DNA from 2 places in the Micromonospora jinlongensis genome. Region 2 is predicted to be linked to the other one. Evidence: predicted binding sites of a transcription regulator. Region 2 holds the regulator's gene; the other holds the start of a gene.

Region 1 (3,205 bases), 3.4 Mb from region 2:
CAAGTCGCATGGTGGAGGCTCCCGGCATGTCTGCGCCGTTCCCCAGCGGGTACCGATCATGCGGGTACGCACCGAACGAGGGGAGTCGGGTGGATGCGCGCACGCCACGGTTTGCAGGGCCTGCTGCGAGGGTTGCGCCGGATCGAACCGGCTCCGGGTGAGATGCGACCACCGATGGCGGATTCGGAGTTGCTGCTGCGGGTGTTGTGCCACGAGTTCCGTACGCCGATCAGCACCCTGACCTCGCTGACCCGCGCGCTGGCCGACGAGCAGCGGGAACTCAGCGGCGCCGACCGGCGGGCGATCACCGAGTTGGCCCGCGATCAGGCCGTCCACCTGCAGAGCCTGCTGCGCGACGCGACCGCCGGCACCGGCGCGCTGGCGCTGGTGCCACAGCCGGAGCCGGCCGTCCCGCTGGCGGGCATCCTGCGTGAGGCCGCCGCGCTGGTGCCGGCCGGTCGACGGCGTGCGCGGGCCACCCGGCGGGCGGGCGCGTGCCCGGTGCCGGCCGGACGGACCCGCCAGGTGCTGGTCAACCTGGTGGAGAACGCGCTGCGGCACGGGCCACCGGACGGGCAGGTGGGGCTGTACGCCACAGTGCGTGGGCCTGGCCTGAGTGTCCTGGTCACCGACGAGGGACGGGTCGACGACGCGTTGCTGTCCGCGTTGCGCCGTCCGGCGCCGACGGTTGGGATGTCCGGGCTGGGGCTGTGGATCGTGCGGCAGCTCCTCGTGACGGACGGGGGAGCGCTGCGGGTGCACCGGCTGCGACCGCGTGGCGTGGCGCTGGAGGTGCTGCTGCCGACGGTTCACCCGCCGCGCTGACCCCATCGGGACACGGGTTGGCCCGGTGGGGTCACCGAGGCGGGAACGGCATCCTCTGCCAGTTCCCGTTATGAGGGGGTCAGATGTTCAGTCATGTGAAGGACCTGCAGTTCGAAGCCAAGCCGGACGGCCCGGACGCCGCGTTCGCCCGTCGCCTGCAGGAGGTGCTGGGCGGCAAGTGGGGTGAGATGACCGTCGCCAACCAGTACCTGTTCCAGGGGTGGAACTGCCGGCTGCCCGGCAAGTACAAGGACCTGCTGCTCGACGTCGGCACCGAGGAGATGGGCCACGTCGAGATGATCGTCACGATGATCACCCGACTGTTGGACAACGCGCCGCTGTCGATGTCGGAGGGCGTCGCGGGCAACCCTGGGGGCGCGGCGACCTTCGCCGCGTCGAACCCGGCGCACTTCATCCACGGCGGTGGCGGGGCGTTGCCCGCCGACTCCAACGGGGTGCCCTGGAACGGCTCGTTCGTCACCGCCAGCGGTAACCTGCTGGCCGACTTCCAGCTCAACGTCACCGCGGAGGCGCAGGGTCGGCTCCAGGTCGCCCGGTTGTTCAACATGACGGACGACCCGGGCGTCAAGCAGATGCTGCGCTTCCTGCTGGCCCGCGACACCATGCACCAGAACATGTGGCTGGCGGCGATCGAGCAGCTCAAGGAGGACGGCCTGGAGGACATGCCGGTGCCCGAGGCATTCCCGGACTCCGGCGAGTTCACCGAGGAGTTCGGCTACACCTACCTCAGCTTCTCCTCGGGCACCGATGCCAACGAGGGGCGCTGGGCGTCCGGGCCCACGCCGGACGGCAAGGGCGAGTTCCGGTACGGCGACAGCCCGCGGGCGAACGCCCCGGAGCCGGTGCTGCCTCCGGGAGACCCGCGCCTGTACGGCACCAACCCGGGTGTGGCCGGCTCGGTCGTGAACACGGTGAAGAGCAAGCTCACCTGAGGTGCCCGGTCGGGTCGCCCGCCGGTCCCGGGCGACCCGCCGGACAGGCCGTTGGAGTGGTCTGGGTCACAGAGCGGAACAAGGGGAACGCTTTGTTACTTGAGTGAGACACGCTCAACTCAACGCGATAGCAGGTGTTCGATGGCAACTCTTCCGGTACTTCCCCTGACCGACGCCGTGCTGCTGCCCGGCATGGTGATCCCGGTGACCCTCGACCCGACGACCCAGGCCGCGATCGACGCAGCCCGGGCGACCGGCGACCGCAAGCTGCTGGCCGTGCCGCGTATCGACGGCGAGTACGGCCCGGTCGGCGTGGTCGCCACCATCGAGAAGGTCGGCCGGCTGCCCGAGGGTGAGCCCGCCGCCGTCATCCGTGGTCTGTCCCGGGCCCGGATCGGCTCCGGCGTGCCCGGGCCCGGCGCCGCACTCTGGGTCGAGGCCTCCGAACTCGACGAACCCGCTCCCGCCGGCCGCGCCCGGGAACTCGCCCGCGAGTACCGCGCCCTGGTGACCTCCGTGCTCCAGCAGCGGGGCGCCTGGCAGGTCATCGACGCGGTGGAGCGGATGACCGACCTGTCCGAGCTGGCCGACTCGGCCGGCTACGCGCCCTGGCTGACCCTGGACCAGAAGACCGAGCTGCTCACCGCGCCGGACGTGACCGCCCGGCTGGAGCTGCTGGTCGGCTGGGTGAAGGACTACCTGGCCGAGCAGGAGGTCACCGAGCAGATCAACAGTGACGTCCGCGAGGGGCTGGAGAAGTCCCAGCGGGAGTTCCTGCTGCGCCAGCAGCTCGCCGCGATCCGCAAGGAGCTGGGTGAGGACGAGCCGGACGGCTCGGCCGACTACCGCTCCCGGGTCGAGTCCGCCGAGCTGCCGGAGAAGGTCCGCGAGGCGGCCATGCGCGAGGTCGGCAAGCTGGAACGGGCCAGCGATGCCTCCCCGGAGGCGGGCTGGATCCGCACCTGGCTGGACACCGTGCTCGAAATGCCGTGGGGCACGCGTACCGAGGACAACACGGACCTGGCCGCGGCCCGGGCGGTGCTCGACGCCGACCACGCCGGCCTGGCCGACGTGAAGGACCGCATCCTGGAGTACCTGGCCGTGCGCAACCGTCGTGCCGAGCGCAACCTCGGCGTGGTCGGCGGTCGCGGCTCCGGCGCGGTGCTCGCCCTCGCCGGCCCTCCCGGCGTCGGCAAGACCAGCCTCGGCGAGTCCGTGGCGCGTGCGCTCGGGCGCAACTTCGTCCGGGTGTCGCTCGGCGGCGTCCGCGACGAGGCGGAGATCCGCGGTCACCGGCGCACCTACGTCGGCGCGCTGCCCGGCCGGATCGTCCGCGCGCTGCGCGAGGCCGGCTCGATGAACCCGGTCGTGCTCCTCGACGAGGTGGACAAGCTGAACGCCGGCTACGCCGGTGACCCGGCCGCCGC
Region 2 (3,205 bases):
CGCACTCGCCGTCGCGGTGGGCACGGTGCTGCTGGTGCTGGTGGTCGCCATTCGGTACGGCCACCTCATCTCGTCCGCCCTGTCCGCGAAGGATCCGGAAGCGCTGCTGCTCGGCGTACTCGGCCTGACCCTGCTGATCGCCGGGCTCGCGGCGAAGTTGCAGGTGTCGGCGGCGGTCGGCGCGTTCCTCGTCGGCATCGCGCTCTCCGGCCCGGTGGCTCACCACGCGACCGAGTTGCTCTCCCCCCTGCGGGACCTGTTCGCCGCTGTGTTCTTCGTCTTCTTCGGCCTGGTCACCGACCCACGGGACATCCCGCCGGTGCTGTTGCCGGCGCTCGCGTTGGCCGTGGTCACCATGGCGACGAAGACGCTCACCGGCTACCTCGCGGCGCGTCGGGTGGGCATCGCGGAACCCGGCCGATGGCGGGCCGGCCTCGCACTCGTACCCCGAGGTGAGTTCTCCATCGTCATCGCCGGACTCGCGGTGGCCGCCGGGAGCGTCGAGCCGCGGTTGGCCGCCCTGGCCGCGACGTACGTCCTGATCACCGTGGTGACCGGGCCGATCCTCGCCCGGCTGCCGGACTTCCCGTGGTTCAAGCGGTGGCTGCGCACCCGCGCGGCGGCCCAGCGGGCGGCACCGGTCCCGATCCACGACTGACCGCGCAGCCCCGACCCCAACGGTTGCTGAATTGCTCCCCACGGGGACTACCGCAGCACTCGACGGCGGGTTACCGTTTCGCCCCAGCAGCCAGGGTCCGCAGGCAGCGCAGCCAACGCGGGCGAGAGCGGAAGGTCGGCCGGTGAGCGTGCAGGAATCGACGTTCCACGGCTTCGCCAACCCCGTCGATCCGAGTCCGGCGGAGTTGCGAGCTTGGGCGTACCAGCCTGATTCGGTGCCGTTGGCTTCGATGCCGCCCGACTGGGACCTGCTGGTCTCCGGTGATCGACTGGTGTTGACGCTCTTCGAGTTGGCGATGGACCCGTCCTGCCCGGCGCGGCGGTTCGCGTTGCACTGCCTCTACATCTACGCGGCCGACGGCATCCGGACGAACTTCCGGGCCCACCCGAAGCGTCGCTTCCGCAAGCTCGTCGAACAGGCCGAGCGTGACGGCGACGAGCTGATGAAGATCTGGGCGCACAACGGCCGGGTGCTGCTGGCCCGACCGGATCTCTTCGTCTACCGGGACTGGTGCGAGGGCGGCCTGGTCCGCGAGAACCGCCGCCTCGGCTGAGGTAGCGTCCCGGCCCGCACTCTATTGACGCGAACGGGCCGGGACCCCCCGTGGGTCCCGGCCCGCACGTCGGTCACCGGTCAGTCCTGCCGCCGTTCCGTCTCGGCTCGGTCCTTCTCGCCGCCGTGGTCGTCCCGGCTGGCGAACCGACCCCCGACGACCCGGTCCCGGTAGGTCCCCTCGGTCACCTTGTCGAACTTCTTGCGGACGGTCTCGGCCAGTTCTTCCAACCGTTCTTCCGCCTGCTGGGCAACCTTCTTCGCCGGCTCCGCCATCGCTCCCCCTCGCCATGCCGGTAGGTCCGTATTAAGCCGATTGGACCGTATCGACAGGCTAACCGAAGCGGCCCGGACCGCGCCGGGAAATCCGGTACGGTCCGGGCCGAAAGACAGCGCGGGGTGAGCGGTTGGTCAGCGATCGGGCATGCGGCGAGGTCGCCAGACAACCAGCGCGGTGGACGTGCGGTTGGTCGGCACCAGGTCCCGACCCGGGAAGCGGGCCAGCGACTCCAGCTCGGCCACCCGGCGGTACGCGGCGTCCAGCTCCGCCTCCAGTCGGGCCACCCGCTGCTGCGCCTGCTCCAGCAGCCGCTCCAACCCGATGATCCGCTTGACGCCGGCCAGGTTGATCCCGTCGTCCTGACTGAGCCGCTGGACCTCGCGCAGCAGCACCACGTCGCGCACGCTGTACCGACGTCCGCCACCAGCGGCCCGGCCGGGCTGCACCAGCCCCAGCCGGTCGTACTGCCGCAGGGTCTGTGGGTGCATCCCCGCCATCCGGGCCGCAACCGAGATCATCAGAACCTTGGCCTCGTAGGCAGGGTCACCCGAACCGATGAACTCGCCCGACATGCCGCTCACCTCCGCGTCCACTCCATCGGACTAACTGACCCGACGCACCCGAGCGTCGAGATGTTCCCGGGCCGCCGGCGGGCTCTGCTCGGCGAACGCCTCCAGTGCCGCGCGCGCCTCGTCCGACAGTCGGGCCGGGACAACCACGTCCAACGTGACCAGCAGGTCACCGGCCTGCCCGTCGCGGCGGACCACACCCTTGCCGCGGGCCCGCAGCACCCGCCCGCTCGGCGTCCCGGGCGGAACCCGCAGGGTCACCGCGCCGTCGAGCGTGGGCACCCGCAGGTCCGTTCCGAGCACGGCCTCCGCGAAGGTCACCGGCACGGTCAGCGTCAGGTCGTCACCGGTACGCCCGAACAGCTCGTCCGGCCGAACCTTGACCTGCACGAAGAGGTCACCAGCAGGGCCGCCGCGCTCGCCTGGCTCACCGCGCCCGGCCAGCCGGATGCGCTGACCGTCGGCCACCCCGGCCGGGAACCGTACGTTCATGGTGCGGGTCTTGGTGACCCCGCCGCTGCCGTGGCACTCCGGGCACTTCTCCTCGACCACGGTGCCGACGCCCTGGCAGTTGCGGCACGGCTCGGAGAAGCTGAACGCACCCTGGTCGCGGGTGGTCACCCCGGCGCCGTGGCAGACCGTGCAGGTACGCGGCTGGGTGCCGGGCTTGGCCCCGTTGCCGTGGCAGGTCTCGCAGACTCCGGGGGCGCGCAGCGTCAGGGGCAGCGTCACCCCGCGTACGGCGTCACCGAAGTCCAGTGCCACCTCGGTCTCGACGTCCCGACCACGGGCCGGACCGCGCGGGGCGGCCTGCCCACCGGCCTGGCCACCGGTGAAGATCGAACTGAACAGGTCCTGGAAGCCGGCACCGCCGAAGCGACGGTCGCCGCCTCCACCGCCGCCGAACATGTCGGAGACGTCGAACGGCATGCCACCCGGCTGGCCTCCGCCCCGGGCGCCGCGCCGGAACGCTCCCGAGCCGAACAGCGAGCGCATCTCGTCGTACTCGCGACGGCGACCCGTGTCCGACAGGACGTTGTAGGCCTCGGACGCGGCCTTGAACCGCTCCTCGGCCTTCGGGTCGCCCGGGTTGTGGTCCGGGTGCGACTCCCGGGCCACCTTGCG

What was found. Region 2 encodes HspR, which represses chaperone genes until heat shock. Its sites were predicted from a motif close to TTGAGTNNNNNNNACTCAA; they were not measured.
Region 1: a site for HspR is predicted at 1,878-1,896, ahead of lon (endopeptidase La). Genes of this name have one in related genera too.

Annotation. Positions count from the first base shown of each region.
Region 1 is NZ_JACCHK010000001.1:1,082,222-1,085,426, reverse strand. It holds gene HNR22_RS04525 (response regulator) at 1-10, opposite strand, end outside; gene HNR22_RS04520 (sensor histidine kinase) at 94-825, shown strand; gene HNR22_RS04515 (manganese catalase) at 909-1,778, shown strand; gene lon (endopeptidase La) at 1,920-3,205, shown strand, end outside.
Region 2 is NZ_JACCHK010000001.1:4,464,674-4,467,878, reverse strand. It holds gene HNR22_RS19885 (cation:proton antiporter) at 1-658, shown strand, start outside; gene HNR22_RS19880 (hypothetical protein) at 801-1,232, shown strand; gene HNR22_RS19875 (hypothetical protein) at 1,313-1,507, opposite strand; gene HNR22_RS19870 (heat shock protein transcriptional repressor HspR) at 1,643-2,083, opposite strand; gene dnaJ (molecular chaperone DnaJ) at 2,114-3,205, opposite strand, start outside.